4 regions of the Kaistia defluvii genome follow, and region 1 is predicted to be linked to each of the others. Evidence: predicted binding sites of a transcription regulator. Region 1 holds the regulator's gene; each other region holds the start of a gene.

Region 1 (4,338 bases):
GTCGATCCGCCTGCGCCAGTCGCTGGAGGCGGTCCGCGAAGCGATCCGCGCCCGCATCGTCGCCAATCTCGATGGCGAGAGCCGCTATATCGCCTCGGCGCTGATCATCGGCGATGCCGGCGGGCTCTCCGAGACGACGGAGGACGATCTGCGCCTCTCCGGCCTCGCGCATGTGCTTTCCGTCTCCGGCCTGCACATGGTGCTGGTGACCGGGGTGGTGTTCTGGAGCGTGCGGGCCGGGCTGGCGCTGATCCCGTCGCTGGCGCTGCGTCGGCCGATCAAGAAGTGGGCGGCGATCGCGGCGCTGCTGGTCAGCGGCTTCTACCTGCTGATCTCCGGCCTCGACGTCGCCGCGCAACGCTCCTTCATCATGACCTCGATCGCCTTCCTCGCCATCCTGCTCGACCGGCGGGCGATCTCGATGCGCAATGTCGCGCTGGCGGGGCTGGTCGTCCTGGCGATCACGCCGGAAAGCATCCTCTCGGCCAGCTTCCAGATGTCGTTTGCCGCAACGATCGCCCTCGTTGCCGGCTTCGAGATGCTGGCGGACCGCCGGCGCAACAACCCCGTGCCGCGTCTCGGCGCCCGCAGCGGCGCGGCCGCCTTGCCGAGGCGCGCCTTCCTGTTCGTCGCCGGCATGGCGCTGACCTCGCTGCTTGGCGGCCTCGGCACGACGCCCTTCGCGCTCTATCATTTCCAGCGCATGGCGCCGCTGTCGATCCTGGCCAATGTCGCGGCGATGCCGCTCACCGACTTCCTCATCATGCCCTTCGCGCTGCTTTCGGTGCTCGCCATGCCGTTCGGATTGGAGGCGCTGCCCTTCGCGGTCGTGCACTGGGGCATTGACGGCATGCTCGGCGTGTCGGCGACGGTCGCCCGATGGTCGGGCCAATCCGGCGGCGCGGCGATGCCGGGCGTCGCGGCCCTGCTGCTGTTCGTCGGTGGTTTCGTCTGGCTGGCGCTCTGGCGCGAGCGCTGGCGGCTGCTCGGCGTCGTGCCGATGCTGGCGGGAATTGCACTCGCCCTGTTCCCAGCGCGACCGGACCTACTGGTCAGCGCGGATGGCAGGCAGATGGCGATCCGGGGCGGGGACGGCCTCTATCGCATTGTCGCGCGCAAGCCGGACCGGTTCGTCAGCGATATCTGGCTTCGATCCGATGGCGACGAGCGGGACGCGAAGGCGGCGTTGCAGGCGGGCGGCTGCGACGCAGCCGGCTGCGTCGGCCGAATGCCGGATGGGAGCTGGGTGGCGCTGGCGCTCGACCGCGCGGCGTTCGAGGAGGATTGCCGCCGCGCCATGCTGGTGGTGACGCCGCTGGCGGCGCCCGAAACCTGCCTTCGCCATACTGCCGTGATCGATCGCGGCACGCTGGAGCGCTCGGGCTCGCTGGCCATGTGGCCGCGCGGGACGGTGGCATCATCAGAGGGGAGTGCCGAGGGGCTGGCATCCGAAAGGGCGGGACCGAAGTCAACTGAGGCGCAACCGAAGACGGCTGTCGCCGAGGCCAGTTCCTCTATGGAGCCGCGCCGAGCGGGTACTTCATCAGAGAGTGCTGTCGAGCAGGCGGTCAAAGCGGCGGCAAGCGCAGGGCCGGAGCCGGCCGCAGCGCGGCAGGTGACGGTTATCCCTGATGCCGGCCTCCCCATGGAGCCATCGCGCTACAATCTCGTCGAGCGCAATGCCGAAGACGAGGACGTGCTGCCGCCGGAGCCCTCGGCCACAGCTGAGTCACAGACTGCGCCGCCCGATCCATGGCTCGGCCGGCGCTTCGAGATTCGCACCGCCTATGCGCCGGTGCGAAGGCCCTGGATGCCGCCCTATGAGGACGACCCGGCCGATCAGTAGGTCCGCAGCAGCCCGACCAACTTGCCCTGAATGCGGACGCGATCCGGCCCGAAGATCCGCGTCTCATAGGCGGGGTTCGCCGCTTCGAGCGCGATCGAGGCGCCCTTGCGCCGCAGCCGCTTCAGCGTCGCCTCTTCCTCGTCGACCAGCGCCACGACGATGTCGCCGGATTCCGCATTGTCGCTCTTGCGGATCAGCACCGTGTCGCCGTCGAGGATGCCGGCCTCGATCATCGAATCGCCGCGTACTTCGAGCGCGAAATGCTCGCCGCCGCGCAGCATTTCCGGCGGCACGGTGATGGAATGGCTCTGGGTCTGGATGGCCGAGATCGGCACGCCGGCGGCGATACGGCCCATGACGGGGATGATCACCGGCTCGGCGACGTCGTGCATGTCGTCGACCGGGCGGACCTTGCCGAGGCTGCCTTCGATCACGCTGGGCGAGAAGGCCTGCTTCTTCGGACGCGCCATGGCCGGCGTCATCGTCTCCGGCAGGCGGACCACTTCCAGCGCGCGGGCCCGGTTGGGCAGGCGGCGGATGAAGCCGCGTTCCTCGAGCGCCTTGATCAGCCGGTGGATGCCCGATTTGGAGCGGAGATCCAGCGCATCCTTCATCTCGTCGAAAGAGGGGGGAACGCCCGCTTCCTTGAGCCGCTCCTGGATGAACATGAGGAGTTCATACTGCTTCCGGGTGAGCATGTTGATCTCGCGCTGCGGGCATTGCCAAGGGAGTGTCGCCGTACCCCGGACGACGGAGCCGGGCGGGATGGCGGACACGGGAATCATTTAGGTACAAAACGCGAACAGAATAGCTGTTCCCGATGCGTTCCGCAAGACCGGCGCTGGGTTGGGCTCCCGGGCGGGCCGCGTGCGCCGGCGCGAACGGGCGACGTCCGGCGCGTCAGAGGCTGCGGGTCGGCAGCCAGATCGGCAAAGGGTGAACGCGGACAAGCGTGCGCCGTCTTCGCTCGGTGCGAAACGCCTTCTCGCGCCGGCAGCGTTTCGGCGCAAGTCTCCAGATTCCGGGTACCGTAGAGGAAGGTTGTCACGAAGGGATCCCGCCTGAACCGGCGGCAGCCGGTGATTTTGCGGCGGGCACCGAGATCTCGCACAGCAGTGCGAAATTTATTTTTTCTTGGCGATCGTATCCGGCGCGGCGGCGCTATGTTCGGACAGGTGATATTTTCTTGGCAGAGAAAGCCAAGAGCATGACAAAGGATGATCGATCAAGAATAAGGCGATCTCGTCGCCAATTTATGGCAATGTATTGTCGGATTTGACACAATTGCACTGTGTCCCTATGGTCTCGATCATCAACTGACACGAGGTTCTATCCGATGATATTCAAATCCGGTGGCATTGCCGCCGCGATCGCCGTTGCGTTTTTGTCCGCCACGAGCCATTCCGCGCTTGCCCAGGGATCCGATCCGCAAGCCACTGACGCCGCCAGCTGCGGCACCGACCGAACTATCGATATCGCCGAGATGACCTGGCCCTCCGCGGCCGCCTTGGCGCATATCCATGCCATCATTCTCGAGAAGGGTTTCGGCTGCAACGTCGAGATCGTCACCGGCGACACCGTTCCGACATCGTCCTCGATGTTGACGCGCGGCAGCCCGGCGGTGGCGCCCGAACTCTGGACCAGCACGATCCAGGAGCCCTGGGCGAAGGGCCTGGCCGACGGCAAGGTCGTCGAGCTGACCAACGCCATCACCGACGGCACCGTCGAGGGCTGGTTCATCCCGCGCTATGTCCAGAAGGCGAATCCCGACATCAAGACCGTCCAGGACGTGATCGGCCATCCCGAGCTGTTCCAGGATCCCGAGGACAGCAGCAAGGGGCGGCTCTATTCCTGTCCGCCGGGCTGGGCCTGCGAAATTTCCACCGGCGCTCTGTTCGAGGCGCTCGGCATGAAGGACAAGGGCTGGAACCTGTTCTCGCCCGGCTCCGGCGGCGCGCTGGACGCCTCGATCGCCCGCGCCTTCACCCGCGAAGAGCCGATCCTGTTCTACTATTGGGGACCGACGGCCATCCTCGGCAAGTATGACGCCGTGCAGCTGGATCTGGGTCCGACCAAGCCGGACGTCTATGCCTGCAACACCAGCCGCGATTGCACCGACAAGCCGGGCGTGACCGCCTATCCGTCCTCGCCGGCCGTTGTCGGCGCGGCGAAGTGGATCGAGAGCGATGCGCCGAATGTCGCCGGCTATCTCGCCAAGGTCGGCCTAACCAATGCCGAGATCAGCGAGATCCTCGTCTATGGCGACGAGAACAAGGCAGACGCCGCGGCGACCGCGCTCAACTTCCTGAAGACCAAGGAAGACCGCTGGACGAGCTGGGTCGCGCCGGAAGTGGCCGCCAAGGTCAAGGCCAGCCTCAACTGACATCGCCGACAGGCAAACGGACGGCCGGGTGGTTTCCCGGCCGTTTCCGTTTTGCCGCTGCCCTGCGCCCCTGGCCATCAAGGCCGGGCAGGGCGGGCGCCTTCGCGCG
Region 2 (4,338 bases), 580 kb from region 1:
CCGCGTGGCGCTGCCGTCGTCGCGGATGTTGACGTTGCCCCGGCCGGCCAGCGCGCGGAAATGGCCGGCCGACGGCATCAGTTCCTGCATCTCGGCATAGACATCGGCCGGAAAGATCCCGTCCAGCACCAGATGATAGAACGGATCGTCGAACGCTTCGGCAGAGCGGACCGCCTGGGCGATGTGGCTGACCAGATAGTCGAGATCGGTTGTCGTGGACTTGAGCACGGTCGCCCCCACAAGATGGATACAATTGTGAGTATGTTAGTCAGCAAAGCAGCGCGCCGCAATGCCATCCGGCCGCCGCGCGCTGCGCTTCGCCTGCCAACACGGGCCTTCGCTATTTCACCTTGAGCCGGATCATCACGGCGCGGCCGCCCGCTTCCAGGTCGACGCGTCGCACCTCGACGCCGGCAACCGTCTCCATCAAGTCGACGAGCTTGCGGAAGCCGTAATTGCGCGGGTCGAAATCGGGCATGCGCTTGAACAGGATCTGGCCGACCGGGCCGAGATGCGCCCAGCCATCGTCGCCGGACACGTCCTCGATCGCCGCGAAGATCTCGTCGCGCGGCAGGCGAGGGGCGCTCTTGGCCGGCTGCTTGGCTGCCTTGGCCGCCGGTCCGTCATTCTTCTCCTGCCGCTCTTCGGCCAGCAGCAGGTCGCAGTAGAAAAAGCGGTCGCAGGCGGCGACATAGGGCTTGGTCGATTTCTGCTCTCCAAAGCCATAGACGACCAGGCCGTCCTCGCGGATCCGGCTCGCCAAAGTCGTGAAATCGCTGTCGCTGGACGCGATGCAGAAGCCGTCTAGCCCCTTCTCGTGCAGCATGTCCATCGCCTCGATAGCGAGCTTCATGTCGGTCGCGTTCTTGCCGACAGCGGCCGGCGGCACATGGACCGGCGTAAGCGCATGCGAATGCAGCAGCGGCTGCCACTGGTTCATCGCGCTGGAGGCGAAGTGGCCATAGACGCGGCGGATGACGACGCGGCCGATGGTCGAGGCTTCGCGAATGATGATCGGAAGGAAGTCGGCCCGGACATTGTCGGCATCGATCAGCAGAGCGAGCTTCTGCGTCGCCCCGGGAAGTTGTTCTGCCAATTCTCACTCCGATCGTCGCATGAGGGCGGCCGATGGACGAAGACGCCGAGCGCCTGCCACCCGCGCGCCAGATCGCCCTTGTTACCATAGATGGCGTCGGAGAGCGCCGTGACTAGAACAGGCTGAGCTGCGCCGGGGCCTCGCGAGGTGGGGAAAACAGGTCCGTGCGAAGCTTCAGGTGGCGGCGGTTCAGCCCGAGGCGCTGCGCCGCGATCTCGAAGCGGCGGCCGATCTGCCAGGCATAGGGGCCTTCGCCCTTCTGCCGCTTGCCGAACTCCGAATCGTAATCCTTGCCGCCGCGCATCGAGCGCAGGACCGAGAGGACATGGCGGAAGCGGTCGGGATAGTGGCGCAGCAGCCATTCCTTGAAGATCTCGCTCACCTCGAGCGGCAGGCGCAGGATCACATAACCGGCTTCCGTCGCCCCGGCGGCGACGGCGGCGTCGAGAATGCGCTCGATCTCCGAATCATTGAGGGCGGGAATGACCGGGGCGACCAGGACGCCGACGGGGACGCCGGCATCCGCCAGGCCGCGCAGCGCGTCGAGCCGGCGGCCGGGCGTGGCGGCGCGCGGCTCCATCGTGCGCGCCAGCTGGCGGTCGAGCGTCGTGATCGACAGCGCCACCTTGGCCAAGCCGCGCTCCGCCATCCGCCCGAGAATGTCGACGTCGCGCAGCACCAGCGCCGACTTCGTCACGATGCCGACGGGATGGTTGAAGTGGTCCAGAACCTCGAGGATGTCACGCATCATCCGGTGCTGCCGCTCGATCGGCTGATACGGGTCAGTATTGGTCCCGATGGCGATCGTGCGCGGCTTGTAGCCGGGGTCGGAAAGCTCCTTTTCCAGCAGCTTGGCGGCGTCCGGCTTGTAGAAAAGCTTCGATTCGAAATCGAGCCCCGGCGACAGGCCCATATAGGCGTGCGTCGGCCGGGCGAAGCAGTAGGAGCAGCCATGCTCGCAGCCGCGATAGGGGTTGATCGACCGGTCGAAGGCGAGATCCGGCGAATCGTTTCGCGTGATGATCGTCTTCGCCTTCTCCGGCATCACTTCCGTCTTGAACGGCGGCAGTTCATCCAGGGTCTGCCAGCCATCGTCGAAGGGGATGGACTGGAATTTTTCAAAGCGCCCAGAGCTGTTGCTCTGGGCGCCCCGTCCGCGTCGACGGTCAGGATCGATCGACGCGGCATGGGTCTGGTCCGTCGACAGGAGCAGCGGGTCGAGATGCGGGGGGAGGGAGCGGGCGAGCGACATGCAACGATTCATACGCTCACAGCGGGAACAAAACAAGAACGTTATGTCTTGCGACGCAACGTCTCGGTGGATTCGTCTCGCAGTCGCAAAAAACTCGGTTTAAGATCGAAATGATGATCAGCGTGATCCTTTCCACTCACAATGATGAAATGGCGTTGGCGCATGCGCTGGCGGCACTGGTCCCGGCTGCGGCCGATGGCATGGTGCGCGAAGTGATCGTGGTCGATGCGCGCTCGACGGACGACACGCTGGCGGTCGCGGATGCGGCCGGCTGCAAGATCCTCCCCGGTACCGGCGATCGCGGCGCGGACCTGGCGGCGGGCGCCGCCAAGGCGCGTTCCGACTGGCTGCTGTTCCTGTCGCCCGACGTGATGCTGGAGCCCGGCTGGCAGCGCGAGGCGCGCGACTTCATCGATCGTCTGGCGATGTCGGGGGCAGGGGCCAATCGCGCCGCCTCGTTCCGTCATGCCAATGCCGGCTTCGGCTGGCGGGCGCGGCTGTCGGAAATCCGTGCCTCGGTTCGCTCGCGCCTGTTCGCGTCGCCCTCGCGCATGGAAGGGCTTCTGGTCTCGGCCAGCCTCTACCGCACGGTCGGCGGCCATCGGGCCAGGCCCGGCAATGTCGACGGCGATTTAGCCCGTCGCATCGGGCGGGCCCGGCTGTCCTTCCTGCGGTCGCGTGCCGTGTCGCGCGCAGCGGTCGCATGATCAGCCCTTCAGCTTGCCGCGCTTCAGGTGTTCGTCCAGGCGGGGCATGATCTCGACGAAATTGCAGGGCCGGCTGCGATAGTCGAACTGCACGCGGATAATCCCGTCCCAGGCATCCTTGCAGGCGCCGGGCGATCCCGGAATGGCGAAGATGAAGGTCGAGTTGGCGACGCCGGCCGTGGCGCGCGACTGGATTGTGGACGTGCCGATCTTGTCGTAGCTGATCCGGTGAAAGACGGCGGAGAAGCCGTCCATCCGCTTTTCGAACAAGGGCTCGACGGCGTCCGGCGTGATGTCGCGGCCGGTGAAGCCGGTTCCGCCCGTTGTAATGATCACGTCGATCTCGGGGTCCTCGATCCAGCAGGTGACGATGGTCCGGATCTCGTCGATGTCATCGGGAACGATCGCGCGCACGGACAGGATATGGCCGGCCTCCAGGATGCGGTCGGCCAGGATCTTGCCGGACTTGTCGTCCTCCAGCGAGCGCGTGTCCGAGACGGTCAGCACGGCGAAGCGGACGGCAATGAAGGGGAGGCTCTCGTCGGGCGTGGCCATGGCTGGATCCTCGGTCGCATGTCTCGGGACCAGACATAGACCGCGCCGGGCGGAGAGGATAGTGGCGGCTAGGACGCAGCCGTCCGGGTCGAGACGACCCACCATGCGGGATGATCGGCGCGTATCCGCGCGGCGGCCCGGTCCACGCTGGCGGCATCGGGGAAAAGTCCAAAGACTGTGGCGCCGGACCCTGACATTCGCGCCAGCAAACATCCCGGCTCGGCCTCGACCCTGGCGATCACATCGGCGATTGGCGGCAGGGCCGCGATGGCCGGGGCCTCGAGGTCATTGCGCGTCGCGCGAAGCCATTCCGCCACTGCGGCACTATCGGCGAAGGCGGAGGGAATAGGCGGAAGCGCCGGATTGTTGGCCCGTTCGAGCCGCTTGAAGACGGCCGGCGTCGAGACGGCGATGCCGGGGTTCACCAGCAGCATCGGCAGGGCGGGCAGGCCGGGCACCGGCTCGAGGATCTCGCCAATGCCGCTGGCGCGCGCCGGCGTCGAGAGCAGGCACATCGGCACGTCGGCGCCAAGCGATGCCGCGAGGGCCGCAAGCTCGCTGGCGCGCGCGTCGGGGAGGGGAGATATCGCGCCCAGCAGGCGGAGCGTTGCCGCCGCGTCGGCCGATCCGCCGCCGATCCCGGATGCGACGGGCAGCCGCTTGGTAAGGCGCAGGGCCAGGCCGTCGATACGGCCGCCGGCCGCGGCATGGACGCGCGCAGCCCGCAG
Region 3 (4,338 bases), 1.2 Mb from region 1:
GCGGTGTAGCCGACATTGTCGAGATCATTGTGCTTGCCGCCGGCGCGGACGCATTTCTGCGAGGTCGTGGCGCGCGGATAGGGCGCTGCCGACCGGCCGGTGAAATAGTCCTTGAACTGGACCATGCCGGCATTGGTGAACATCAGCGTCGGATCGTTGCGCGGCACGAGCGGGCTCGACGCGACGATCTCGTGACCGTTCTTCTGATAGAAGCCGAGATACGCCGACCGGATGTCGTTGACGCTGCTCATGGAAACTGACCCGCCTGCTACAGAGGGGGGCGCGCAAGAGCGTACCCCGCCGAAGGAATTGTGCGGGCGTTTGTAGCGACCGGTCGACGGACTGTCCAGAAAACGCGTAAGCCGTCCTTAACGCCGCGCGCGGCGGCGCCGTTCAGGCGCTGCGACCGTCATAGGCCGTGACCGTCACCGCCGTGAGATCGACGTCGTCCAGGCAGCGCACATTGACCGCCACCATCGCCGAACCGTCCGGCGCGGTGCCGCGGCCGAAGGAGCCGACGCCGCAGGTCGCGCAGAAGAGATGGTGGATGCGCCGATGGTTGAACTGGTAGTCGGAAAGGGAATCGGCGCCCTGCTCCAGCTCGAAATCGCCGGCGGGCACGAAGGCGAGCCAATGGCCGCGCTTGCCGCAGATCGAGCAATTGCACGAGATCGCCGCGTCGAAGGCGCCGCGCGCCGTGAAGCGCACGCGCCCGCAATGACAGCCGCCGCTCCGCGTCTCCAGCTCGGTCATCCCCATTCCTCCCCGGCACGACTTCTAGCCAGCATGTCCAAAGCGCGGATGGCGGCGACCGCCGCCATCCGATGTGCCCGGCCGGGACGATCACGCCTCGAGCGCGTCGTCCTCGCCGTCATCCGACTCGGGCTCGCCCTTGGTCAGCTGCTCGGCAATAAGGCCCGCATTCTGGCGGATCGCCAGCTCGATCGCGGCGGCTGCCTTCGGGTTGTCGCGCAGGAAGCTCTTGGCGTTCTCGCGGCCCTGGCCGAGTCGCTGGCTGTCATAGGAGAACCAGGCGCCCGACTTCTCGACGATGCCGGCCTTGACGCCGAGATCAACCAGTTCGCCCATCTTGGAGATGCCTTCGCCATACATGATGTCGAATTCGACCTGCTTGAAGGGCGGCGCCAGCTTGTTCTTGACCACCTTGACGCGGGTCTGGTTGCCGACGACGTCGTCGCGCTCCTTGATCGCGCCGATGCGGCGGATGTCGAGGCGGACGGACGCGTAGAACTTCAGCGCATTGCCGCCGGTCGTGGTCTCGGGATTGCCGAACATCACGCCGATCTTCATGCGGATCTGGTTGATGAAGATCACCATGGTGTTCGACTTCGAGATCGAAGCGGTGAGCTTGCGCAGCGCCTGGCTCATCAGGCGGGCCTGCAGGCCCGGCAGGCTGTCGCCCATCTCGCCTTCGATTTCGGCGCGCGGCGTCAGCGCTGCAACCGAATCGACCACGAGCACGTCGACGGCGCCGGAGCGCACCAGCGTGTCGGTGATCTCCAGGGCCTGCTCGCCCGTATCGGGCTGCGAGATCAGCAGATCATCGAGATTGACGCCTAGCTTGCGGGCGTAGATCGGATCGAGCGCGTGTTCCGCGTCGACGAAGGCGCAGATGCCGCCATTCTTCTGCGCTTCGGCGATGGTCTGCAGCGCCAGCGTGGTCTTGCCCGAGGATTCCGGACCGTACACCTCGACGATTCGGCCGCGCGGCAGGCCGCCAATGCCGAGCGCGATATCGAGCCCGATCGAGCCGGTGGAAACGGTTCCGATCTCGACGGCCTTGTTCTGGCCGAGGCGCATGATCGAGCCCTTGCCAAAGGCCCGTTCGATCTGGGAGAGCGCTGCATCCAGCGCCTTCGACTTGTCCATTGTGGCCCCTTCGACGAGACGGAGAGAAGATTGAGACATTCCGGCGCTCCTTATTCCACACCGCTCGGACGTGAGCAAACAGGGACAATGTACACGTTTTGTTCTCGTCATCAAGCGGGAATACGGCGACCCTTGTTCTCTTTTTGAGCCACGACGCCGCAGGGCGGGCTAGAGTGGCAGCAAGGAAGGTGCGGACGCCACCGCTGCGAGCCGCAAGCCGGACCCGAGGAGACCGCATGATGTCGCTCCCGCCTGCCCCGATCCCAGCTCCGCCGCCTCTCCGCGCCCTGCCCCGCCGCCTGGCCGCCCTTGTCGCCCTGAGCCTGGGCTGCGCGATGACACTGCCACCCCCTGCCCGCGCCGAGGAGGCGACCCCGATGACAGCGCAGCAATCGGATCCCGCAACGCTTGGCTGGATGGTCGGCGCGCCGCCGCCGGCCGACAAGATCATCCGCTTCAGCGACGGCGACTATTTCACCTTCCCAAAGCTGCGCTGGACGGTCTGCCATTTCCGCCAGCTGATGCCGACGATCGGCGTCGGGCGCGGCCTCGGGCCGCTGCGCTTCTTCGAACGGAAGATCGACGATTCGATCGAGGGCCTGAGCTTCATGCCGCTTGGAAGCACCAAGCCGATGACGTTCGGCGACGCGTTCGACGTCAACTATACCGATGGCCTCGTCATCCTGCACAAGGGCGTGCTAATCTATGAGCGCTATGCCGGCTGCCTGGACGAGACCGGGCAGCATGCGGCGATGTCGGTGACCAAGTCGCTGACCGGCCTGCTGGGCGAAATACTCGTCGCCGAGGGGACGATCGACGACAAGGCGAAGGTGGCGACGCTAGTGCCGGAACTCGCCGGCAGCGCCTTCGGCGACGCGACCGTGCGCCAGGTGCTCGATATGACCACCGGGCTTCACTACAGCGAGGACTATTCGGATCCAAACGCCGATGTCTGGATCTATTCGGCCGCCGGCAGTCCGTTGCCAAAGCCCGCCGACTACAAGGGCCCGCGCAGCTATTTCGATTACCTGAAGACGGTGCGCAAGGAAGGCGAGCATGGCGCCGCCTTCGGCTACAAGACGATCAATTCCGATGCGCTTGGCTGGATCATCGTCCGCGTCACCGGCAAGTCGGTGGCCACGCTGCTGTCGGAGCGGATCTGGAGCCGGATGGGCGCCGAGCTGGACGCCTATTACACGGTCGATTCGATCGGCACGCCGTTTGCCGGCGGCGGGTTCAATGCCGGCCTGCGCGACCTCGCGCGGATCGGCCAGCTGATGCTGGGTGGCGGGATGCTGAACGGCGAACGCCTGATCCCGGAGGCCGCGATCGCCCATATCCGCGCCGGCGGCGACCCGGCCAAGTTCGCCAAGGCCGACTACCCGCTGCTCAAGGGCTGGAGCTATACCGGCATGTGGTGGATCACCAACAATCCGAACGGCGCCTTCATGGCGCGCGGCGTGCACGGCCAGGCGATTTATATCGATCCGGCCGCGCAGATGGTGATTGCCCGCTTCGCCTCGAACCCGGTCACCAGCAACGCGGCCAACGACCCGACCAGCCTGCCGGCCTATGCCGCCGTGGCGGACTACCTGAAGGACAAGTAGCCCCGCCCGCGCAGGGGATCAGGACGTCAGGCCGCCATCGACGGTGATCGTCTGGCCGGTGACATAGCGCGCCAGCGGCGAGACGAGATAGGCGACGGCGCTGGCAAGCTCGGCGACTTCGCCATAGCGGCCGGCCGGGATGCGGGCGATCCGCTCGGCCGTGCTGGGCAGCGAATCGATGAAGCCGGGCGCGACCGCGTTGATGGTGATGCCATCCTTGGCGAGCGTGCGCGCCGCCACTGCGACATAGGCGGAAAGCCCGGCGCGCAGTACCGAGGACGAGGCGAAATCGCCATCCGGCCGGGCGGCGGCAAAGCTCGACATGGCGACGAAAGCGCCCTTCGAGGCTTCCAGATCGGCGCGCGCCGCCCGCAACAGCCGGACGGTCGGCATCAGGAACATGTCCTGCGCGGCGCGCCAGTCGTCGTCGTCGAGATCGAGCAGCTTCTTCTTGGCGGCATGGCCGCTATTGGCGACGATGGCGTCGATCCGGCCCGTCTCCGCCCGGGCGCGCTCGACCAGCGCCTGCAAATCCTTGGCGTTCGTCACATCGCCGCGCACGGCGAAGCCGCCCAGTTCCTTGGCCAGCGCCTCGACGCCTTCCGAACGGCCGAGCAGGCCGACCCGATAGCCGTCGGCGGCCAGGCGGCGGGCGATACCCGCGCCGATTCCCTTGCTGGCGGCGGTGACGAGAGCGGTCTTCGACATGCTGGAAGCCTCTTGCTGCCGGCCAAGGCCGGATTGGATCGATCGAGCGCCGATAAGAACCGCAAACCGCTCGGCCTGCAATCGACCGGCGCGACATGTGCGCCGGGCATGGCCGCCCGGCGTGGACAAGGCT
Region 4 (4,338 bases), 570 kb from region 1:
CGACGTCCCCATCACGGTGACGGTACGGCCGCTGATCTTGGCCGACGCCCAGGGCTGGCCGTCGAGCGCGAGTTGATTGTCGACGCGGGTGCCGATATCGGATTGAACCTCTCCCGCCTGGCTGATCAGGGCCCAGACGGTGAGGATGGTGACCAGCACGAGGCCGGGAAGGAGGGAAAGGCGTAGGGCGCTCATGGCACCCCCGCGGCCGGAAACCGGCGCCCGTTTCCAAGGCGCAACCCAGACAACCAGCCCGACCAGGCCCGTTGAACCGAGCTGCTCTTCATGTCTTCTCCCTCCCCGCCGTCCAGATGGCCCGTCCTGGGGACGAACCGGTCGACAGACGATTGCAGGAGGCAATCCTGACCGCATTCGCGGTCATCTCGCAAGCAATCCGGCGTCTTCATCCCCGGCAAGCTTGCCGGGGCGATCAGGGAGATAGCGTGTGTTGCGCGAATGTCAGCGCGGAGGCCCGCTACTGGACCGTTTGCGGATTTTTGCCGATCCAATCGTCGGCCATCGCAAGGGCCGTACGGCGCTCCGTCTCGGTCGCCACCGAGAAGGCCTGTTCCTGCAGCTTCAGGATCCAGGGATCGCTGGGACCGGAGCGATCCCGCGCGATGGTCAGGAACATCAACCCGACGACCGGCTGGCGCTTCACGCCATCGCCTTCGAACAGCATGTGACCGAGCAGCGCCTGGGCGCCGACATTGCCCTTGTCGGCCGCCAGCTTGGCCCAGCGAGCGGCCTGGCGCGGATCGCGCTCGCCGCCCTCGCCCTCGTAATACATCCGCGCCAGATTGAGCTGCGCGTCCGAGTCGCCAAAATAGGATGCCGCATAGGAGAACATCTGGCGGGCGCGGCTGAAATCGGGCTGCACGGTGCTGTTGGGGATGCCGTCGCGATAATAGGAGCCGAGCGCGACAAAGGCATTGGAAACGAAGCGCGCGGAAGGCGCATCCGGGTTGTCGTCGGCATGGGCGTCGGCGATCTCGCTGAACAGCTCGAACGCCTTCATGTCGTCCTTGGTGAGGCCATCGCCCTCGGCATACATGCGACCCAGCTTCCACTGGGCGACCGCATGGCCCTTGTCGGCTGCGAAGGTCAGCGCTTCGACCGCGGTGGTCTTGTCGCCCTGCTTGTAGGCGTTGAAACCGAAGCGGAACGCCTCGACCGGAGTCGCATTGCGGTCCAGGGTCCGAGCATCCAGCGCCCATGCCTGTCCCGACCACGCGCCAAGACCGGCAAGCACACTGATCCCGAAGAGGGCGACGCCGCCGAACGCGTTACAAATTCGCATTGCACGCCACACCATTCCTGACGCTCGCGCCCGCCGCCGACCCAATGGCCGCCAGGGTCGCCGGAGCGAAGTTCCCGATTTGTGCCGCGAAGACGCGGCGAGTTGGATTTTCCCGAATATGGGACTGGTTTCGGGCGATTCCGAGGCCGTTGCAGCTGCGTTCTACTGTTCGCGCCATCACAGCTACGTGTACCCCTGAAGACCAATGAGAATTTGTACCGACAATACGCAAGGTTTGTCCTATCCGCCCCCGGATGAGGAGGACGGTCGTTCCACTTTATGGCTGAAAGGCGGCAATTGGGGCGGCCAGCACCTACACGCGGCGAGTTGCGAATGCACTGTTGCTCGCCCGCAACATGGAATCGTGACCCGGCCACCGGACTCGCTAAACGGGTGTCGGGATGCTCGCCGCGCCGACGCTGGGGCACAAAGGGCGCTGAATCGAACAAACAAGGAACACACTCGCGTCCTACCGCCGGGCGTGGCAAAATTCCGTCTTGATTCGCCGCCTCGACCAAGCCATTGCAACGGCCACACAGTTACGGATGACCATGGCAGAGACCGACGACCTTTTCGGATCCGGTGCGACCGCACGCGTGATCAAGCCCGAAACCGCCCTGCGCGAGGCACCCGCCGCCCCGCGGCGGTCGGCATCGCCGACGCCGAGCGCGGAGGCGAGCTATTCGGCCGCCGACATCGAAGTCCTCGAAGGGTTGGAGCCGGTGCGGCGCCGGCCCGGCATGTATATTGGCGGCACCGACGAAAAGGCCCTGCACCATCTCTTCGCCGAGGTGATCGACAACTCGATGGACGAGGCCGTCGCCGGCCATGCGACCTTCATCGATGTCGAGCTCTCCGCCGATGGTAGCGTCACCGTCACCGACAATGGCCGCGGCATTCCGGTCGACCCGCATCCGAAGTTCAAGGACAAGTCCGCGCTCGAAGTCATCATGACGACGCTGCATTCGGGCGGAAAGTTCGATTCGAAGGTCTACGAGACCTCCGGCGGTCTGCATGGCGTCGGCATCTCCGTCGTGAACGCGCTCTCGGAAATCCTCGAGGTCGAGGTCGCGCGCGGCAAGCGCCTGTATCGCCAGACCTTCTCGCGCGGCCACGCGACCTCGAAGCTCGAGGCGGTCGGCGAGGTTCACAACCGTCGCGGCACCAAGACCCGCTTCAAGCCGGACGAACAGATCTTCGGCGTCGGCGCGCATTTCCGTCCCGAGCGCCTGTTCGCCATGACGCGGTCCAAGGCCTACCTTTTCGGCGGCGTCGAGATCCGCTGGACCTGCGCGCCGGAGCTGATCAAGCCCGACGCCGCGACGCCCACGACCGCCGTGTTCCATTTCCCGGCGGGCCTCAAGGACTTCCTCGCCGCCGAGCTCGGCAACGAGAAGATGGTCACCAGCCAGATTTTCGCCGGCCGCACCGACAAGGCCAGCGGCCATGGCGCGGCGGAATGGGCGATCGCCTGGTATCCGGGCGATGGCTTCGTCCGCTCCTACTGCAACACCATTCCGACGGCCGAGGGCGGCACGCATGAACAGGGCCTGCGCATGGCCCTGCTCCGCGGCCTCAAATCCTATGCCGAACTTTCCGGCAACAAGCGCGCCTCCGCCATCACCGCCGAGGACGTGATGACGTCCTGCGCGGCGATGCTGTCGGTCTTCGTGCGCGAGCCGGAATTCGTCGGCCAGACCAAGGACAAGCTTTCGACCGCCGAGGCGACCCGCATCGTCGAGAAGGCGATCGGCGACCCGTTCGACCATTGGCTGACCGCAGCCCCGCAGGAAGCCTCGCGCCTGCTCGACTGGGTGATCGAGCGCGCGGAGGAGCGCCTGCGCCGCCGCCAGGAAAAGGAAGTCAATCGCAAGTCGGCAGTGCGCAAGCTCCGCCTGCCGGGCAAGCTGGCCGATTGCAGCCAGACGGCCGCCCAGGGCAGCGAGATCTTCATCGTCGAGGGCGACTCGGCAGGCGGCTCCGCCAAGCAGGCGCGCAACCGCGCCAGCCAGGCGGTCCTGCCGCTGCGCGGCAAGATCCTCAACGTCGCCAATGCCGGTCGCGAGAAGCTGGCGCAGAACCAGCAGCTCACCGACCTGATGCAGGCGCTGGGCGTCGGCGCACGCAACCATTATCGCGACGACGACCTTCGCTACGACAAGGTCATCATCATGACCGACGCCGATGTCGACGGCGCCCATATCGCCTCGCTGTTGATCACCTTCTTCTATCGCGAGATGCCGGAGATGATCGACAAGGGCCATCTCTACCTCGCCGTGCCGCCGCTCTACCGCATCAGCCAGGGCGGCAAGACGCTCTATGCGCGCGACGACAAGCACAAGGAAGAGCTGCTCGGCACCGAGTTCAAGGGCAAGGGCAAAGTCGAAATCGGCCGGTTCAAGGGCCTTGGCGAAATGCTGCCGGGCCAGCTCAAGGAGACGACCATGGAGCCCTCGAAGCGCACCCTGCTTCGGGTCGGCATCACGGACGGCGACATTTCCGTTACCCAGGATGTCGTCGAGCAATTGATGGGCAACCGGCCGGAAGAACGCTTCCGCTTCATCCAGGAGCGGGCCGTGTTCGTGAAGGAACTCGATATCTGAGCGGACGACCGCCCAGAATTCCAGTCGGCCCATGGAAGCGGTCGACGCCACGCGGCTTCGCCCCTAGCGGCGCCGCGCTCCACGGAGGTTCACCGATGATCGTTCGCACGCTTCTCGCCGCCTGCATCCTTACCGCGGCCGCCGCCGCCCCTCTCCGCGCCGATCCGGTCACGGACGGCATCGCCGCCCTGCCGCCCTCGATCCAGGACGTCCGCACCGTCGGCGCCTGGGATAAGGACGGCCACAAGGGCACCTATCGCATCGTCATCGACCGCAGCGGCGCGGGACCGACGGCGCGCCTCTTCGTGCAGTGGCTCGAGCGCGGCGCCGATGGCGCGATGACGGTGTCCCGCAATGTCGACATCAAGGAGATGGTCGACCTCAAGCGCAACATCGGCGATTTCGTCGTCGAGACGGATGCGGACGGTCTCAGTG

What was found. The regulator LexA, encoded in region 1, represses DNA repair genes until DNA is damaged. The targets are predictions, from matches to a motif close to TGTTCNNNNTGTGTTCNG.
Region 2: ABIE08_RS00410 (PA0069 family radical SAM protein) is a predicted target of LexA. The motif match lies at 2,372-2,389, and genes of this name have one in related genera.
Region 3: recA (recombinase RecA) is a predicted target of LexA. The motif match lies at 1,979-1,996, and genes of this name have one in related genera.
Region 4: parE (DNA topoisomerase IV subunit B) is a predicted target of LexA. The motif match lies at 1,742-1,759, and genes of this name have one in related genera.

The regions. Positions count from the first base shown of each region.
Region 1 is NZ_JBEPSM010000001.1:658,717-663,054, forward strand. Features, by position in the region: gene ABIE08_RS03125 (ComEC/Rec2 family competence protein) at 1-1,846, shown strand, start outside; gene lexA (transcriptional repressor LexA) at 1,840-2,544, opposite strand; gene ABIE08_RS03135 (glycine betaine ABC transporter substrate-binding protein) at 3,183-4,229, shown strand.
Region 2 is NZ_JBEPSM010000001.1:78,114-82,451, forward strand. Features, by position in the region: gene ABIE08_RS00400 (hypothetical protein) at 1-228, opposite strand, end outside; gene ABIE08_RS00405 (NYN domain-containing protein) at 341-1,096, opposite strand; gene ABIE08_RS00410 (PA0069 family radical SAM protein) at 1,209-2,348, opposite strand; gene ABIE08_RS00415 (glycosyltransferase) at 2,462-3,055, shown strand; gene moaB (molybdenum cofactor biosynthesis protein B) at 3,056-3,610, opposite strand; gene ABIE08_RS00425 (4-(cytidine 5'-diphospho)-2-C-methyl-D-erythritol kinase) at 3,679-4,338, opposite strand, start outside.
Region 3 is NZ_JBEPSM010000001.1:1,814,989-1,819,326, forward strand. Features, by position in the region: gene alaS (alanine--tRNA ligase) at 1-251, opposite strand, end outside; gene ABIE08_RS08630 (GFA family protein) at 394-753, opposite strand; gene recA (recombinase RecA) at 844-1,929, opposite strand; gene ABIE08_RS08640 (serine hydrolase domain-containing protein) at 2,268-3,497, shown strand; gene ABIE08_RS08645 (SDR family oxidoreductase) at 3,516-4,205, opposite strand.
Region 4 is NZ_JBEPSM010000001.1:1,230,884-1,235,221, forward strand. Features, by position in the region: gene ABIE08_RS05820 (OmpA family protein) at 1-195, opposite strand, end outside; gene ABIE08_RS05825 (tetratricopeptide repeat protein) at 476-1,300, opposite strand; gene parE (DNA topoisomerase IV subunit B) at 1,852-3,903, shown strand; gene ABIE08_RS05835 (hypothetical protein) at 3,999-4,338, shown strand, end outside.